DNA from 3 places in the Micromonospora sp. NPDC049282 genome. Region 3 is predicted to be linked to each of the others. Evidence: riboswitches for the same ligand, from Rfam matches in the RefSeq annotation. Region 3 holds a riboswitch; each other region holds the start of a gene.
The links. Region 3 has a riboswitch for S-adenosylmethionine ahead of thrC (threonine synthase). Riboswitches for the same ligand answer to the same signal wherever they lie in the genome.
Positions count from the first base shown of each region.

Region 1: linked by a shared signal. The riboswitch ahead of ACGFI2_RS05720 (ABC transporter substrate-binding protein) and the one ahead of thrC (threonine synthase) in region 3 are both predicted to bind S-adenosylmethionine.
Region 2: linked by a shared signal. The riboswitch ahead of ACGFI2_RS14130 (GNAT family N-acetyltransferase) and the one ahead of thrC (threonine synthase) in region 3 are both predicted to bind S-adenosylmethionine.

Region 1 covers NZ_JBICSL010000002.1:401,198-407,165, forward strand. The annotation lists gene ACGFI2_RS05715 (NAD(P)/FAD-dependent oxidoreductase) at 25-1,500, shown strand; SAM riboswitch class IV at 1,569-1,679, shown strand; gene ACGFI2_RS05720 (ABC transporter substrate-binding protein) at 1,926-2,783, shown strand; gene ACGFI2_RS05725 (amino acid ABC transporter permease) at 2,822-3,598, shown strand; gene ACGFI2_RS05730 (amino acid ABC transporter ATP-binding protein) at 3,595-4,338, shown strand; gene ACGFI2_RS05735 (carbohydrate ABC transporter permease) at 4,347-5,267, opposite strand; gene ACGFI2_RS05740 (ABC transporter permease) at 5,264-5,968, opposite strand, start outside.
Region 2 covers NZ_JBICSL010000007.1:1,895-7,862, forward strand. The annotation lists gene ACGFI2_RS14120 (alpha/beta hydrolase-fold protein) at 1-727, shown strand, start outside; gene ACGFI2_RS14125 (LacI family DNA-binding transcriptional regulator) at 845-1,891, shown strand; gene ACGFI2_RS14130 (GNAT family N-acetyltransferase) at 2,285-2,917, opposite strand; SAM riboswitch class IV at 2,930-3,045, opposite strand; gene ACGFI2_RS14135 (peptidase inhibitor family I36 protein) at 3,702-4,112, opposite strand; partial or broken gene ACGFI2_RS14140 (acyl-CoA dehydrogenase) at 4,238-4,569, shown strand; gene ACGFI2_RS14145 (hypothetical protein) at 4,838-5,068, opposite strand; gene ACGFI2_RS14150 (TauD/TfdA family dioxygenase) at 5,247-5,968, opposite strand, start outside.
Region 3 covers NZ_JBICSL010000008.1:75,856-81,823, forward strand. The annotation lists gene paaN (phenylacetic acid degradation protein PaaN) at 1-1,333, opposite strand, end outside; gene thrC (threonine synthase) at 1,767-3,056, opposite strand; SAM riboswitch class I at 3,067-3,200, opposite strand; gene ACGFI2_RS15160 (DUF4232 domain-containing protein) at 3,325-3,951, shown strand; gene ACGFI2_RS15165 (winged helix-turn-helix domain-containing protein) at 4,084-4,323, opposite strand; gene ACGFI2_RS15170 (hypothetical protein) at 4,529-5,071, shown strand; gene ACGFI2_RS15175 (hypothetical protein) at 5,068-5,334, shown strand; gene ACGFI2_RS15180 (DoxX family protein) at 5,373-5,822, opposite strand.

The DNA of each region.
Region 1 (5,968 bases), on a different contig from region 3:
GGGCTGGCGGGGGGCGCGGACGGCATGGGTGACGGCGACGGAACGGTGGTCATCGGGGCAGGTCCGGCCGGGCTGACCGCAGCGTACGAGTTGCGACGGCACGGCCTGCCGGTCCGGGTCTACGAGGCCGACGACGTGGTGGGCGGGATCAGCCGCACGGTGGAGCGCGACGGATGGCGGTTCGACATCGGTGGGCACCGGTTCTTCACCAAGGTCTCCCGGGTCGAGGACTTCTGGCACGAGATCCTGCCCGACGAGGACTTCCTGCTCCGACCTCGGATGAGCCGGATCTACTACCGGGGAGCCCTCTACGACTACCCGCTCAACGCCGGCAACGCGCTGCGCAACCTGGGGGTGTGGGAGGCGCTGCGCTGTCTCGGCTCGTACGGCCGGGCCCGGCTGCGACCGCCGAAGGACCAGTCGCACTTCGAGGGGTGGGTGTCGGCCCGCTTCGGCTGGCGGCTCTACTCGATCTTCTTCAAGACGTACACGGAGAAGGTCTGGGGGATGCCGGCGGACCGGTTGCAGGCCGACTGGGCCGCCCAGCGGATCAAGAACCTGTCGTTGGCGACCGCGATGCGCAACGCGCTGCTGCCCGGCCGCGGCCGTACGGACGTGACCAGCCTGATCGAGGAGTTCCAGTATCCGAAGCACGGGCCGGGGATGATGTGGGAACGCTGCACCGAGGAGGTCGTCCGGCGCGGCGGCACGGTAGCCACCGGCACCTGGGTGAGCGAGGTGCACCGGGATCCGGCCGCCCGTCGGGCCACCGCCGTGACGGTGGTCGACGGGGGCGGTGCACGCACCGAACCGGCCGAGCACGTGATCTCCTCGATGCCGATCTCCGCGCTGGTGCACGCCATGCGTCCGGCCGCCCCGCCGGAGGTGCGGGCGGCCGCCGACGACCTGCGGTACCGGGACTTCCTCACCGTCGCGCTGGTGGTGCCGGCGGAGTTCTCGTTCCCGGACAACTGGATCTACGTGCACGACCCGGCGGCCCGGGTGGGGCGGATCCAGAACTTCGGTTCCTGGTCGCCGTACCTGGTCAAGGACGGCCGGACCTGCCTGGGGCTGGAGTACTTCGTCTTCGAGGGCGACGAGATGTGGCGGACCCCGGACGAACGGCTGGTCGCGTTCGCCACCGCCGAGCTGGAGCGGCTGGGGCTGGTGCGGCCCGGCTGCGTCGAGGCGGGCCACGTGGTGCGGATGCCCAAGGCGTACCCGGTGTACGACGAGCGGTACCAGCACAACGTCGACGTGATCCGGGGGTGGCTGGCCCGGGAGGCGCCGAACGTGCACCCGGTCGGGCGCAACGGCATGCACCGGTACAACAACGCGGACCACTCCATGCTCACCGCCATGCTGACCGCCGAGAACATCGCGCACGGCGCGGACCACGACGTCTGGACGGTAAACGTCGAGCAGGACTACCACGAGCACCGCGGCCCGTCCCGGCACGGCACCGGCCGGGACGCGCCGGTCGTGCCCGCGCGACGGTAAGGCCCGGCGCGTGAGGCCGGTCATAACCGCTGGACGACCCGCGCACCGGTGCTGCTAGCCTTTCGGCAGGTCATGAGCGCCAGCGTCAAGCCCCGGCTCGCTGGCCGGCAACCCTCCGCCACGGTGGGGTGCTCCGGGTGAGGACCAGGCGCCGGCAGCCGTCGGCGCAAGCGTGGCCTGGCACCCAGGTCAGCACCGACCGACCAGGGGAGACCCGATGTTCGCACCGCCCGTCACTCCGGCCCGCCTCATGCTGGTCGAGCGCCGCCACGTCGACCTGATGCGGGTGTGCACCGACCGCTGTCGCGACGCGCGCTGAACCAACGCTCCACCCCCTTCCCCGATCCGTCCTCCCGGCTCCGCCGTGCCCGGCGTCGCCGGCACCGGCACGCGCGGCGCGCGTCCATCCACTCTGGAGAGTTCCTGTGCGTATCCGTACCGCCCTGACCCGCGTCGCCGCGCTCGGCGCTGCGGCCGTGCTCGCCGCCACCGCACTCACCGCCTGCGGCGGCGGTGGCTCCACCGACCAGGCCGACAACCCGTACGGCCTGCTCCGACCCGGCGTGATCCGGGCCGGCACGCTCACCGACGCCCCGCCGAACGTGTATCTGAGGAACGGCGAGTTCACCGGCTTCGACAACGACCTGCTGCGCGCGGTCGCCGGCAAGGTCGGCCTGAAGGTGGAGTTCGTCGGCACCGACTTCTCCGCCCTGCTCGCCCAGGTCGACAGCGGCAAGTTCGACGTGGGCAGCTCCTCGATCACGATCACCGAGGCCCGGAAGAAGACGGTGGACTTCGGCAACGGCTACGACTTCGGCTACTTCGGCCTGGACGTGCCGGCCGGCTCCCCGCTCACCGGCTTCGACCAGCTCGCCGGCAAGCGCGTGGTGGTGGTGCAGGGCACCGTGCAGGACGACTACGCCACCAAGCAGAACCTCGACCCGGTGCGCGTGCCCGACTACAACGGCGCGGTCAACCAGCTCAAGGCCGGCACCGCCGACGCCTGGATCGCCCCGGCCGAGATCGGCGACAAGTCCGCCGCCGACAGCAACGGCAAGATCAAGGTCGCGGCGAAGCAGCTCAGCCCCACCCCGACCGCGTTCGCGGTGGCGAAGGGCAACGACAAGCTGCGCGAGGCGCTGAACAAGGGCCTCGACGAGGTGATCGCCGACGGCACCTGGACCCGCCTGCAGGCGGAGTACTACCCGGGGCGGCCCGTCCCGGCCGACTTCAAGCCCGGCAGCGGCACGGTCCCGGCGCCGGCGCCGTCGGCCGCCTCCTGAGCCGGTAACCGAGCACGAGCAGGGCGGACGGAGCGGACATGGACCCACTGAGCACCCTCTGGGAGACGTTCTTCGACTGGGAGTCGATGCGCGAGGCGCTGCCCGAGATGCTTACCGTCGGGCTGCCCAACACGCTGATCCTCGCCGTCTCCGCCGCCCTGCTCGGCTCGGTGCTGGGCATGCTGCTGGCGGTCGCGGGCATCTCGCGTACCCGATGGTTGCGGTGGCCGGCCCGGGTCTACACCGACGTGTTCCGCGGCCTGCCGGCCGCGGCGACCATCCTGCTCATCGGCGTCGGCCTGGCGCCGCTGGGCATGCGGGTGTGGGGCCCCAACCCCTACCCGCTGGGCGTGCTGGCGCTGTCGCTGATCGCCGCCGCCTACCTGGGCGAGATCTTCCGCGCCGGCATCCTGAGCGTGGAGGCCGCCCAGTTGGAGGGCGCCCGGGCGCTCGGCTTCTCCTGGGGCGAGGCGATGCGCCTGGTGATCATCCCGCAGGGCGTACGCCGGGTGCTGCCCGCCTGGGTCAACCAGCTCATCGCGTTGATCAAGGACTCCAGCCTGGTCTACTTCCTCGGCCTGCTGGCCAGCCAGCGGGAGCTGTTCCGGATCGGCCAGGACTACGCGGCGAACACCGGCAACCAGTCCGCGCTGCTGCTGGCCGGCCTGTTCTACCTGCTGCTGACCGTGCCGCTGACGCACGCCGTCAACTGGCTGGACCGGCGGCTGCGGCAGGGCCGCCCGGCCGCGCCGCCCGAACCCGAGCCCGAGCTGACGCCCGCCGGCGTCGCCCCGACCGGAAGGGACCCGCGATGACCACGACCACCGCCACCTCGGTCAGCCTCGCCGTCCGCGACGTGCACCTGGCCTTCGGCGCACACCGGGTGCTGCGCGGCGCCGACCTGGACGTGGCCCGGGGCGGCACCGCCTGCGTGATCGGGCCGTCCGGCTCCGGCAAGTCCACCCTGCTACGGACGATCAACCGGCTGATCGAGCCGGACCGGGGCGACGTGCTGCTGGACGGGCGCAGCGTGCTGCGCGACGACCCGGACGCGTTGCGGCAGCGGATCGGCATGGTGTTCCAGCAGTTCAACCTCTTCCCGCACCTGAGCGTGCTGCGCAACGTCACGCTCGCGCTGCGGAAGCTGAAGAAGCTCGACGAGGACGAGGCGGTGGCGCTCGCCCGCGCCCAGCTCGACCTGGTCGGGCTGGCCGCCAGGGCCGACGTCCGACCGGCGCAGCTCTCCGGCGGCCAGCAGCAACGCGTCGCCATCGCCCGGGCGCTCGCGCTGCGCCCGCAGGTGATGCTCTTCGACGAGGCCACCTCGGCGCTGGACCCGGAGCTGGTCAAGGGCGTGCTCGCGGTGCTGGCGGACCTCGCCGCCGCCGGCATGACCATGGTGGTGGTCACCCACGAGATGGGCTTCGCCCGCACCGTCGCGGACACCGTCGCGTTCATGGACGGGGGCGTGGTGCTGGAGGCCGGACCGCCGGCCGCCGTGTTCGACGCGCCGGAGCACCCCCGGCTGCGGCGGTTCCTGTCCCAGGTGCTCTGAGCGGCGGGTCAGCCCTTCACCGCGCCGATCAGCACCCCCTTGATGAAGTGCCGTTGGATGAACGGGTAGACCGCGACGATCGGCGCGACGGTCAGCACCACCACCGCCATCTTGATCGCCTCGGTCGGTGGCATGCTCACCCCGGTGGTGCCGCCGGAGGTGTGCGGCGCCTGCCCGGCCAGCAGGTAGCTCTGCAGCACGCGTTGGATCGGGTACATGTCGTTGCGGTCCATGAACAGCAGCGCGTCGAACCAGACGTTCCAGTAGCTGACCGCGTAGAAGAGGCCGACCACGGCGATGACCGCGCGCGACAGCGGCAGCACGATCCGACCCAGGGTACGGAAGTCGCCGGCGCCGTCGATGCGGGCGCTGTCGATCAGCTCCTGCGGGATGCCCTGGAAGAAGCCGCGCACCACGACGAGGTTGAACACGCTGATCGCCGGCGGCAGGACCAGCGCCCAGATGGTGTCCTTCAGGCCCAGCCCGGTGACCACCAGGTAGCGGGGCACCAGCGGCGGATAGAGCAGGAACGGGATCAGGAAGTACGCCAGCAGCCAGCGGTGCCCCAGCGAGCCCGGCCGGGACAGCCCGTACGCGGCGAGCACGGTGACGGTCAGCGCGATCAGGGTGCCGCACACCGTGACCAGCGTGCTGATCCACAACGCCCGGGTGACCGCGCCGCCGGCGAGGATGGTCTGGTAGGCCGAGGCGTCGATGCCCTTCGGCACGACCACCAGCCCGCCGGCGTCGGCGATGGTCTGCCGTGAGGAGAGGCTGGTCACCAGCACCACCCAGAGCGGGAAGAGCACGCCGAGCACCAGCAGCGTGAGCAGGAGGGCCTTGAGTCCCTGGCCGAGCGGGGTGGGTGGCTCCTCCCAGACCGGTCGGCGGGCGCGGGCGCCGGTCGGCCGGCGGATGGTCACGGTCATGACTTCGAGTAGATCCCTCGTTCGCCGAGCAGGTGCGCCACCCGGTTCGCGGCCAGGATCAGCACGAGACCGATGACGGCCTTGAACAGACCGGCCGCCGCGCCGTAGCCGTAGTTCCCGGTGGCGATGGAGAAGTGGTAGACGAAGGTGTCGAGCACCTCGGCGGCCTGCCGGCCGACCGCGTCGCGTTGCAGCAGGAACTGCTCGAAGCCGACCGAGAGCGCGTCGCCGAGGCGCAGGATGAGCAGCAGCACGATCACCGGGCGCAGGCCGGGCAGGGTGATGTGCCAGAGTCGCCGCCACCGTCCGGCGCCGTCCGCGGCGGCCGCCTCATAGAGGTTCTGGTCGATGGTGGACAACGCGGCCAGGAAGACGATGGTGCCCCAGCCCACGTCCTTCCACACCGCCTCCACGGTGACCAGGACGATGAACGTGTCCGGGTTGGTCATCACGTTCCACGGCTGCATACCGGCGTCGCGCATGGTCTGCGCCAGCAGCCCGGCTCCGCCGAGCATGGCGACGAAGAAGGTGACCACCAGCACCCAGCTGAAGAAGTGCGGCAGGTAGACGACGGTCTGGACGAAGCCGCGCAACCGGCTGGAGAGCAGGTTGTGCAGCATGACCGCGAGCAGGATCGGCAGCGGGAAGAAGAACACGAGCTGGAACGCGGTGATGGCCAGGGTGTTGCGGAACGCGTCCCA
Region 2 (5,968 bases), on a different contig from region 3:
CGTGAGGCCAACCGCGGCGGAGAAGTACAACATCTCGACTGATCCGGATGAGCAGGCGCTCGCCGGTCTGTCGTGGGGAGCCATGAACACCCTCGGCGCCTGGCTCAGCCACCCGAGCGAGTTCGCCTACATCGGTGCCTTCTCGGGGGGCCTGCTCTCCTACCCCACCGTCGACGTCCAGGCGGTCAACGAAAGCACCAAGCTGGCAAGGCTGTACTCCGGTGACGTCGACTTCACGTACACGTTCACCCAGAACACGATGCAGTGGCTGACCTCCCAGGGCATCGAATACGAGTACGCCGGCACCTGGGTCGGACCGCATGGCTTCGACATCTGGATGGCGAATCTGATCGACTTCGTGCCGCGGATTTTCGCGCCCGAGTACCGGTTCGGCGGGGTGCGGCCACCGCTGGCCGGCGACGGCTCCGACATCGTCAAAGCCGGACACCCCGTGCCGGTCAAGTTCACCGTGACCGACGCAGACGGCGAGACGGTCACCGACGCGCGGCCGCGCCTCTACCTCGTGAAGAAGACCGACGGTGTGGCCGGCAACCGCGTTCCGGCCACACCTGTGCAGAAGAGGGCGGACAACACCGCACGCTACAGCGCCGCAAGAAACGAGTACATCTTCCACTGGGACACCACCGGGCTAGCCCCAGGTGCCTACGAGTTGCAGATCGACCCGGTCCGCGGCTCCGTTCACGCCATCGCCCTGACCATCAACTGACCTCGCGTCACGCGGCCGGCGCGCCCCGGATCGGGCGGGCCGGCCGCTGCGTCCTGGGGTTGTGAATGGTGCAGTCTTATACCCTGGCCGACGAATCGACGAGCGGCGGGAGGGGCTGTGGCACGCAAGACCAACAGGTCGGCGACGATGCGCGACGTCGCCCGACTCGCCGGGGTGTCGATCAAGACGGTGTCCAACATCCTCAACGGCTATCAGTACGTGCGTCCGGAAACCCGCGAGCGGGTGGACGACGCGATCCGTGAGCTGGGCTACCACGTGAATGTGTCGGCGCGGAACCTGAGCAGAGGCCGGACCGGGGCGATCGCTTTGGTGCTGCCGTCGCTGCGCGTTGTGTACTTCGCCGAACTTGCGGACGCCGTCATGCGAGAGGCATCCAGGCGAGGCCTGACCGTCTTCATCGAGCAGACCGACGCTGAGCGCGACCGCGAGTTGCGGGTACTGGACGGCAGCTACCGGTCACGCTTCGACGGCGTGCTGTACTCCCCGCTCGCGCTGGGCCAGAAAGACCTCCCGCTGTTCGACGTCGACTTCCCCCTCGTGCTCCTGGGCGAGCGGGTGTTCGATGGCGGCCTCGACCACGTCACGATGAGCAACGTCGAGGGAGCACGTGCGGCGACCGAGCACGTCCTGGGCCGGGGTGCGACCACGGTAGTTCCCCTGGGAGTTAAGGACGACCCATCGCCGAGCAGCGGAACGCTGCGGTTCCAGGGCTTCCGGGACGCCCTCCAGTCACGAGGGTTCGACGTCGACCCACGCGCGATCATCGGTGTACCCGACTATTTCCACTCCACCGGCGCCACGACGATCGCTCGCATCCTTGACAGCGGCGTCAAGCCCGACGCGGTCGTGGCGTTCGCCGACACACTCGCGCTGGGTGCGCTCGCCGCCTTTCAGGACCGCGGCCTACGGGTTCCCGAGGACGTCCTGCTGATCGGCTTCGACAACATCGACGAAGCGAACTACTCCCGACCTCCGCTGAGCACCATCGACCCCGGACGCGACGTGATCGCACACCAGGCAGTCGCCCTGCTGGAAGAGCGGATCCAACTCCAGTTCGACGGTGTGCCGCGAGAGGAACAGCCGGCGCCCCGGAGGATAGTCGTCGACTTCGAACTGATCCCGAGGCAGTCGACGCTGCGCTGAGGCCGTCCTGCCACACCGGTTGCGCAATTGCTACGGTGGCGCCCGTCGGCGTACTGCTGTGACTGGCACACCCCGGCGGTCGTCCGGTGGAGCCAGATCAACGAGCCGAACTTCACCGATGACTCCGAGAGTTTCGAGCAGGCCCTCCACTCGGCGATGAACGGCAACGACGGCACCCGGCCGATCAGCATCGACGCCTCGCCCGGCGGCGATTCGCCCGGCCGGTACCCGAACATGAACTACCCGAACTTCGCGGTGCTCTCGCACTACCTCGACGGCCGTTGTCCTGTCCAGCTGCGGACTGCGGACGGCGGGCCGCTGACCAGCGCTCCGAAAGGTAGGTCTGGACGATCGCTGCGGATACCGTCCAGACCTACCTTTCGGATTTTGGATTCAGCGTGCCTGAGGTCGATGTTTGAGTTCGGCGTCGAGATCGCTTGCGGCGGCGTCTGGCCATGCCATGCGGAGCTTGCGAGGGCTGCCGTTGAGCCGGGATGGGTCTGCGCCTGGCGGCGATACTGCTGCCGTTTCGACGTGGCGAGCTCCGCGGGCGCGGTAGAACTGTTGCGCCGCCGTGTTCTGCTCAAGGACCCACAGATACATTCCGGCGGCTCTCGCGTGTTCGATGACGGCTCGGGCGGCGTGCGCCAGGAGGGCGGTTCCGACGCCGGTCCGGTGGCGGTCGTTGGCAACGTGCAGGTTATCGACGAGGCTGCCCCATTGCTGGTCGTGATCGAACACGACGTGGATGAAGCCGACCAGCCGGTCGTTGTCCTCGGCCACCACGGTTTGGCAGTTGGTCGGGGTGGCCAAGCGGGCAGTCCAGACGGCGCGACGGTCGGCGGCGACGTCACCGTCGAGGAAGCAATCGGCGTAGGCGCCTCGGTAGTGTCGGCGCCAGCTTTCGGCGTGCAGCAGTGCGATCTGCCCAGCGACGTCAACGTCGGCGAGGTGCAGTCTCAGTGGACCACCCGGCCCGAGCTGTTCGGCTGCCGTGTGCTGGTGGGAGGAAGGGACAGCCGCCATATGGACCTCCTATTTCGCGGCTTGCTCGACATCGCTCGTGCCGAGCCTGGTCTTCACCCGGAGCACCCCGCCCGCGAACGGAGGGTTGCCGGCCAGCAAGCCGGGGCTCTGCGCTGGCGCTCATGACCTTGCAGGTGACCGTAGCACCACGGCCGACGTCGTTACTTCCCCGCTGCGGTCCTGCGCCGGGCCGGTGTGGACGGGCAACTTCGTGAGCTGCGAATCAGGCTTCGCGCTCACGGCCAAGCAAGGGACGGCCTTCCCTCGGTGCTGGAACTGAGGTGCGTGGCGGCCAAGGCACCGGGTTGACTGCGGCGCCCAGATAGTCGGATTTGACCGCAGGCGGTCCCGTGTAGTTGACGACTACGGGTTTCGTGCCGTCGGTAGTAGTAGCCGCAGGGTCAGGGCGGCGGAGAGTGGTCGCCTCGGCGCTGACGGCGACGGCGCCGATGAACATTTGGTCCATCCGGCTTGACCAGTCGCGGGCGAGGACGGAGCCGACGTGGCGGTGGTAGAGGATTGCGCGTCCGCCAGGGCGGTCGCGGGCGGACCAGCGGGCGCTGCGGGCGTGCCGGTCGAGGCTGTGCTGATGGGCTTTCGGCGCGCTCAGGAAGTGGGTCCAGGTCGGGCCGCCGCGACGAGGCGCCGGAACAGGCCGGTAGCGGCGCGAGATCCCGCGCCGCTACCGGCATAGCAACACTGAGGGCGTGACCAGGAACATCGGCCAGGGATCACGGCGTTGGCGGCGCGCACCGCGACCGCAGGGGCCGGGTCACGGGAATGGCTACGACACCCAGACGCTCTGCGGCCTGAAGCTACCCAGGTCCGACAGACTGGCGTTCGGCGCTACCTGGAACGGGTCGCCGAGGCAATCGTCGTTGGAGAACAGGGCCGCGCTGCGGCCGGCGGTGTTGATCGCCGAGCGTGCCCGGTTTCCCCAACCGCTGTCGTTCAGGCTGACACACATGCCTCCGGGGACCAACGACTTGACGGCGAACCGCGCACCGCCGAACGACGTCTGGTCGAACAGGCACAGCGTCGCGCTGAACGGACACGGGGCGGCGGCAGCGCTGTTCACCGGGCCGGCTGCCGCGGGTGCGGCGGTGCCGACGATGGCCGCCGTAGCGGCGCCGACGGCGAACAGTGCAGACCACCTGCGGCGTCGGGGGACAGTGGAGCCGGTCGAGCGGGACATGGCTTTCTCCTTGAGGGTGCGGCCGGTGGTCCTGGCCTGGGTGGGTCGTTCGCGGGTCGATGAGCGAACGGTGTTCGGACTTCGGAAAGTCAGGCGATCACGAAGAAGGACCGTCCCTTCGACCCCTGGAGGCGTTCGTCGCCGGCATCGGGGACACCGCCGACCCGGCGGTCCGGGCGCTGCTCTCCCGGGTCTGCGACTTGTCCGCGCTCGGCGTTCTCGAGGCCCACAAGGGGTGGTTCCTGGAGCACGGACGCTCACGCCGGCCCGCTCGAACGTGATAACCGCCGTGGTGAACGGTCTGCTCGAGGAGCTGCGCCCGCACATGCGGACGCTCGTGGCCGGTTTCGCCATCCCGGAGGAGTGGCTGCACTGCGCCATCCTGCGCGAGGAACCCCGCCGGCAGGAGACCATGGCAGCCCATGACGCCACCGGTGACCCGCAGGCAGTTCCGGCATCGGCACGACCACTGGCCACCGCAACGTCTGCCTTGTGGACGCCGGCCTCCGGGGCAGGGCGCATCACACCACACCCCCGGAGGCCGGCGCGCTGCCCGCGCCCGGACGGCTGACCCGCCGTTCGGGCAGACCGGACAACCCCCCGTATGTCAGGCGGTGAGGTGGACTGCCAGGTCGGGGTCCGGTGTCCTCGCCGCGCCCCGGCCGCGCAGGCAGCCCTCAGGACCGGCCGGGCGAACGGTCGCCCAGCGAACCCGCCAGGTGAGATCAGCCTTCGTGCACATGACAGACGGAGTCACAGACGCAGTTGCAGCCCTGACCGCCACAAGCCAGCGTGCAGCTCTTCGTGGTCAGCGATGGATCCACGAGGCTTACTCCCGGCGACATGGAGAGCGTGGTCAGCGTCAGCTCCGGCCGCTGCGGATCGATCTGGAACCCATTCAGGTCCAGCCCGGACAGATCCCGGACGACCGCCTCAAAGTCTTCCCGTACCTTCATTCTGGCCCCTTCGTGAGGTGGGTCCGCGTCCAATGTGAACCGCCGTTGTCGACTACGATCTGGGTGGCGGATCCGCCGCGCGGCTGCCTCAACCGTATTGATCACATGATCGGCCCAGCCAGGCAACGGACGGGTAAGATACCGGCATCGGCTCTCGCACCCCCGGCATCCTGCTCGATCAGCGGACCGGCGGCACGCGGTCCAGGGCGGCCGGCTCGCGCCACCATCGGTCGACCGACCCGGGCGTGAGGTAGCCCATCCGGACCAGGATCCGCCGGGCCGGATCAGCGAAGCCGCGTCGGCCGTGCATCACGCGCGTGTTGTTCACGATGACGACGTCTCCCGGCTGCCACGGCACCGGCACGGTGAGTTCCTCGGCGACCAACGCGACGGCGCTGAGCACCTCGACGGGGAACGGTGCGCCGTCGGCCATCCGCAGCTCCAGCCGCCGCCCGTGATCGGCGGCGCTGCTCCGGCGGCCGGTCTGGACGAGGACGGAATTGCAGAACGCCGGAAGATTGTCGAAGAGCGCCGGCGTGACGCACCGGGTCGACAGACGCACCCGCACGGTCCGTCCCACCGCATCGGCGGTCACCGACTCCCAGGGCATCAGAAACGGCGCGTATCCGGCGATCGCGGCGATCGCCGCCGCCGGGTCGTCCGCACCGCACATCTCCTGCCAACTACCGTCCGGCATGTCGAGTTGCCAGCGGATCTCGGCTCTGGTGACGAACTCCCGGATCGCCTGAGGCAGGGCCGCCAGGAGCTGGACGCCGTCACAGACCGTCGTCTCGCCGCCCTCGGCCGCAGGGCGTTCGCAGTAGAACATGAGCAGCGAGGGAGACCCGGGCACATATGACGCCTCGCGGTGCAGGGGGATCCCCTGCCGGCCCGTCGTCA
Region 3 (5,968 bases):
TCGCGGTGTCGCCGGCGTCCAGCTTGACCACGGTCGGCGTACGCACCACGGCGCGCGGGAAGGACGGGTGCTCGACGGTCCGGGACTCCAGCACCGGCTCACCGACCTTGGTCACCTCGTCCAGCCGCTCCAGCACCCCGTCGTTGACGATCGCGCCGGTCAGCTCGACGCCCCGGGCCGGATCGGCGGTCAGCTTGGCGACCGCGCCGGCGATCCCGGCGGCCACCTCGTCGAAGCTCTTGTGCCCCTGGTCGGTGGCGATGCCGTCGCGGGGGATCAGCAGGTTCTGCGAGGTGGTGCACATCTGGCCGCTGTAGAGCGTGAGCGTGAAACCCAGGTTGCGGCAGAGCCCGGCGAAGTCGTCGGTGGAGTCGATCACCACCGTGTTCAGGCCGGCCTTCTCGGTGTAGACGGCGGCCTGCCTGGCGTTCGACTCCAGCCAGTCGCCGTACTCGGTGGAACCGGTGAAGTCGACGATCTTCACGGCCGGGTGCAGGGCCAGCGTCGAGGCGAGCTTCTCGCCGGCCGCCTCGGGGGCGAGCTGCACCAGGTTCGGGTCGAAGCCGGCCTCGGCGAGCACCTGGCGGGCGTACTTCACGGTGATCGCCAGCGGCAGCACGGCGCGCGGGTGCGGCTTCACCACCACCGGGTTGCCGGTGACCAGCGAGGCGAACAACCCGGGGTACGAGTTCCAGGTGGGGAACGTGTTGCAGCCGATGACCAGGGCCACCCCGCGCGGCACCACGTGGAACGTCTTGGTCATCCGCAGCGGGTCGCCCTTGCCGGCGGCCTTCTCCCAGCCGGCCGTCCCCGGATGACGGGTCATCTCCGAATACGCGTAGGCGACCGCCTCCAGGGCCCGGTCCAGCGCGTGCGCGCCGCCGGCCTGGAACGCCATCACGAACGCCTGGCCGCTGGTGAACTGCACCGCGTTGGCCAGCTCGAAGATGTTCTTGTGGAGACGGTCGAGGATCTCCAGGCAGACCCCCGCCCGGGCCTTCGGGCCGGCGTCGCGCCAGGCCGGCAGCCCGGCCGTGGCGGCGGCCACCAGCTGGTCGGCGCCTGCGTGCGGGTAGCGCACGTCGAGCGGCACGCCGAACGGGCTGGCCTCGGTGGCGACGGTGCTGCCGTCACCGGCCTGGTCGAGCGGGAAGTCTCCGCCCAGGTACGCCTCGAAGGCGGCCTTGCCGTCGGCGGCGGCGGTCTCGCCGTACACCCGAGGGCTGGGCGACTCGGGATAGGCGGACCAGTACCCGCGCTCCGTGATCGCGGTCAGCGCCCGGTCGAGGGTCTCGGCGTGCCTGTCGTGCAGGGGGTGCGGGGTCTCCGTCATGCCGCCATCATGCAACAGGAAGGCACCAGATCAGTAGGGGCGTGTCACAAACTGGCTGGCCCGGGAACGGCGACAGGGCCAGCGGTTTTCCGCTGGCCCTGCGCGAGGTTGGTCGGGAGGGACGTCCGCACAACGCCTCCGGCGTTGGGTCGCAAAACTTTGAAAAGTCTCCGGCGGATGCCCTCCCGCACCGAGCATCTTGCGCCGTCCGGTTCCTGCCGTCAAGTCCTTGCCGGTGGTTTTCTGCCACTCCCCGCAGTTCCCCCGTCACCCCCTGGTCGCCCCCGATCCCCCACCCGGGCGAGCCCGCCCCACCCACCCTCTCGTTGATCTTGCACTTTCGGCCCCGAGGCGAGGGCGATTCACCCCTTTCGCCGGGGCGGAAAGTGCAAGATCGCGGAGGAGGGGTGGGAGTGGGGAGGGTGGGGCGCAGTCAGGAGAGGAGGCCGGCGTCTCGGGCGGCGCGGAGGTTGGGCTTGATGCGGTGGGTGGGGCCGGCGGTGGCGGCCACCGCGTCGAGCGTCTTCAGGCCCTCGCCGGTGTTGAAGATCACCGTCTCGGCCGTGGGGTCGAGCCTTCCGGACCGCACCAGCTTGCGCAGCACCGCCACCGTCACACCGCCCGCGGTCTCGGCGAACACGCCGGTGGTCCGGGCCAGCAGCCGGATGCCGTCGCGGATCTCGTCGTCGTCGGCGTACTCCATCCAGCCGCCGGTGCGGCGGACCGCCTCCAGCGCGTAGACGCCGGCGGCCGGGTCGCCGATGTTCAGCGACTTGGCGATGCCGGTCGGCTTGACCGGGACGATGGTGTCGCGGCCGTCGTGCAGCGCGGTGGCGATCGGGTTGCAGCCGGCGGACTGGGCGCCGAACACCTTCCAGCCGCCGGCCGGCGCCTCGACCAGCCCGATCTCGACCAGCTCGGTGAACGCCTTGTCGATCTTGGTGAGCAGCTCGCCGCTGGCCATCGGGATGACCACCTGGGCCGGGATGCGCCAGCCCAGTTGCTCGGCCACCTCGTAGCCGAGCGTCTTGGAGCCCTCGGCGTAGAACGGCCGGACGTTGACGTTGACGAACGCGGTGTCCTCGAACTCGTCGGTCTCCACCAGCTCGCCGCAGAGCCGGTTCACGTCGTCGTAGGAGCCGTCGATGGCGACCAGATCGCCGCCGTAGACCGCGGTGGTGACGACCTTGCCCTGCTCCAGGTCGCTGGGGATGAAGACCACCGACGGCACGCCGGCACGGGCGGCGTGCGCGGCGACCGAGTTGGCCAGGTTGCCGGTGGACGCGCAGGCGTAGCGGGTGAAACCGAGCGCCCGGGCGGCGGTCAGGGCCACCGACACCACCCGGTCCTTGAACGAGTGGGTGGGGTTGGCGCTGTCGTCCTTGACCCAGAGCGGACCGGTGAGACCCAGCTCGGCGGCGAGGTTTCCGGCGGCGACGAGCGGGGTCAGCCCCGGATCGAGGGTGACCCGGGTGGCCGGGTCCTGGCCGGCCGGCAGCAGGGCGGCGTAGCGCCAGATGCTGTTCGGGCCGGCCTCGATCTGCTCCCGGGTGACGGTGGCCAACGCGGCGGTGTCGTAGTCGACCTCCAGCGGGCCGAAACACTCGTAGCAGGCGTGCTGGGCGGCCAGCGGGTAGCGCGCGGAACAGGCGCGACAGACCAGGGCACGGGCCGGGCTGCGGGAGGTGTCGATGCCGGACACGGCGGGAAGCGTCGACGTCATGCCGAGGGTCCTCTCATCTTTCCCCGCATCGCCGGGTGCGGCGGGGACGGAATTGGCACCTGCCCGCAGGTCGCTCGTCGTCGAGCGTGCGGGTGGTTGCCGGGGCGTCGTCGGGCCGTATCCCTCAGCCCCTCTGGATGAGGTATGCAGTTGTGCCGTCGAGTCTATGCGCCGCTCACGACGTTGCCACCCGGGGTTCCCACGCAGTGGGCCGGCTCGGCGGCCGACCAGGGCGACCGGCTCGCCCACCGGGTGGCATGATCACCCCATGCGCAGCGCGGCGGTCGGGACCGTTCTTCTCACGGCACTGACGCTGCTGGCGGCGTGCACCGAGCCACCGCACGTCGAACCGATGCCCGCCCCGCCGACCGCCCCCACCACCTCACCCACCCCGGCCTGCACCCCGGAGGGCATCCGGATCACCGAGACCGGGGTGAGCGCCGCGATGGGGCTGCGGGCCATGGGCCTGGGCCTGGTCAACTGCGGCAACCAGCCGTACGAGTTGCGCGGCTATCCGGCGGTCCGGCTCCGGGATGCCGACGGGGACCCGATCACGGTCCGGATCGTCCCGGGCGCCAAGGAGATCACCTCCGGCTTCGACGCGGCGCCGACCCGGCTCGTGCTGCGCCCCGGCGAACGGGCCGGCGCCGCGCTGCTCTGGCGCAACACCGTCACCGACGCGACCGTGGTGGCGACCGAGGGCCGACAGCTCGACGTCGCGCCGGTGACCGGCCGACCGGCGCAACCGGTCGAGCTGGACGGGCCGATCGACCTCGGCAACACCGGCCGGCTCGGGGTGAGCGCCTGGAAGCGCAGCGACCCCGACCCCACCACGGAACCGACCGCTCCGACTGCCCCACCGTCCACTGCCACCACCCCGATCAACCCACTCTGAGCGCGGCACCTGCACCGCCGACAGCAATCCGAGAGATCCTGGAAGGAAAGCGCCCCTCCAGGGGCCATTTCCTTCCAAGATTTCGGGCGGCGACGCCGATCCTCCCCTGGAGGCCCGCTGCAGGCGGTCCAGCTATCTGTCGGCGTCGGGGACGAACACACCGAGACCCTGGTGGCCGTACAACTCGCCGGTCTCAATCAGGATCGTGATGGCCTGCCGCACGGTCGACTGACTGCCCACCTCGTAGATGTCCGCCAACTCCTTTGTGGACGGCAGCTTGTGGCCGGGCGGCCACTCGCCGTCGGCGATGCGCCTCCGGATGTCGGCGATGATCCTTCGGTAGTGCGGCTCAAACCGGCGCGGTGTGGACATGCGGGCACTCCCAGCTAGGCATGCCCATCTGATCACGAAGCCGGGAGGAACCTCAAGCGCATCGTTGACTTTACCAGCATTATCGGTAAAGCTTCCCGCAGGACCGCCCGGCTAGGCACTGGTCGATCCCCCCGGCCGGGGCAGCGCACATCCCCAGTGGACCCGCGCGCTGCTCCGGCCATCCACCAGGCGAAGGAGACGTGATGTGACGGATGCGGAGACGAGTTCAGAGGTGCCGGTCGCCAGCGCGATCTGGGCGGTCGAGCAGGTCACCGCCGAGCTACGGGAGACGCACCTCGGGGTGGCCGCCGCCACCGTGCTGCTGGCACGCGTCGGCGCGGGCTGCGCCCATCCGGCGATCAGGCTGGCCCGGCGCAGCGGCGAGGACGCCCTCGACCTGGCCGGCGACGCCGAATTCCAGGTCAGTGACGGGGTACGCCGACTGCGCGTCGCGGCCGGTCACCGGGACACCGCGACCATCGGCGGGCTGGTCGAGGCACTGGACGGCGTGCGGAACCGGTTGGGCACGGCCGCTGATCGGATCGGCCGGCTCCCGGCCCGGATCACCGCTGCCGGGCAGCAGCTCTCCGACGCCGACCGGGGCGCGGAACCAGTCGCCGGGACGACCGTCCGGCAGTGGCAGGACGGCGCCGAACGCCTCGCCCTGATGGCGGAGAGCCTGACGTCGGCCGTCGCGGCGTTGTCGTCGTACACCGAGGGGTTGGCCGACGGGGGTCGACCACGGTGACCGAACCGCACTGGATCATCCACCTGCCCACCACCCTGACCAGCGTCGACGAGGCCGCCGCCCTGGCCATGGCGCTGCGCCGCTCACTCGGGCACGTGCTGGCCGTCGACTTCGGCGAGACGACGCTGTCGGAGGAGGACCGGCAGTTCGTGCGTACCCGGGTCTGGTGCGACGCCCGCCTCCCCGGGGCGGGCCGCTGCCACCTGCCGGCCGACCATCCCGGCAACTGCCGCACCGGATCTTGGTACGGGACGACCCCTTGAGGGGCGCGCCCGTACCAAGATCTCGGCGAGCGAGGGGTTCAGGCGGGGACGGACGCCCGAGGGGCGGACGAGGTCTCGGCGGCGGCGGGACCGCGGCGGGACAGCAGGGCGTCGAGCGCCCAGGTGCCGGGGCCGAGCACCGCGACCAGCAGGAACGACCAGCAGAACATCGCGGCCGCCTCGCCGCCGTTGCTGATGGGCAGCAGGCCGTGCGGCTGGTGCACCACGAAGTAGGCGTACGCCATCGAGCCGGAGGCGAGCAGCGCGGCCGGCCGGGTGACCAGGCCGACGAGGACCAGCGCGCCGCAGACCAGTTGGATCAGCGCAGCCCACCAGCCGGGCCAGGTGCCGACCGGGACCGCCTTGCCGGTGACCGGGTTGCCGCCGAGTATGCCGAAGATCGACGCTGCGCCGTGGAGCAGGAAGAGCAGGCCGACGACGATGCGGAACAGGGAGAGCACGGGGCCTTTCAACTGCGCCGGAACCATGGGAAACCTCCTGGGACGACTGTCGGACGACGTCCAGGATGGTGGGCATAGGAATCGAAAGTAATCGATTCCTTGCAGGCGGGACAATCACATGGGAACGCTCCCATGATATGGGCAGAAGGCGTTAAGCGGGGCCCCTTCCTCCA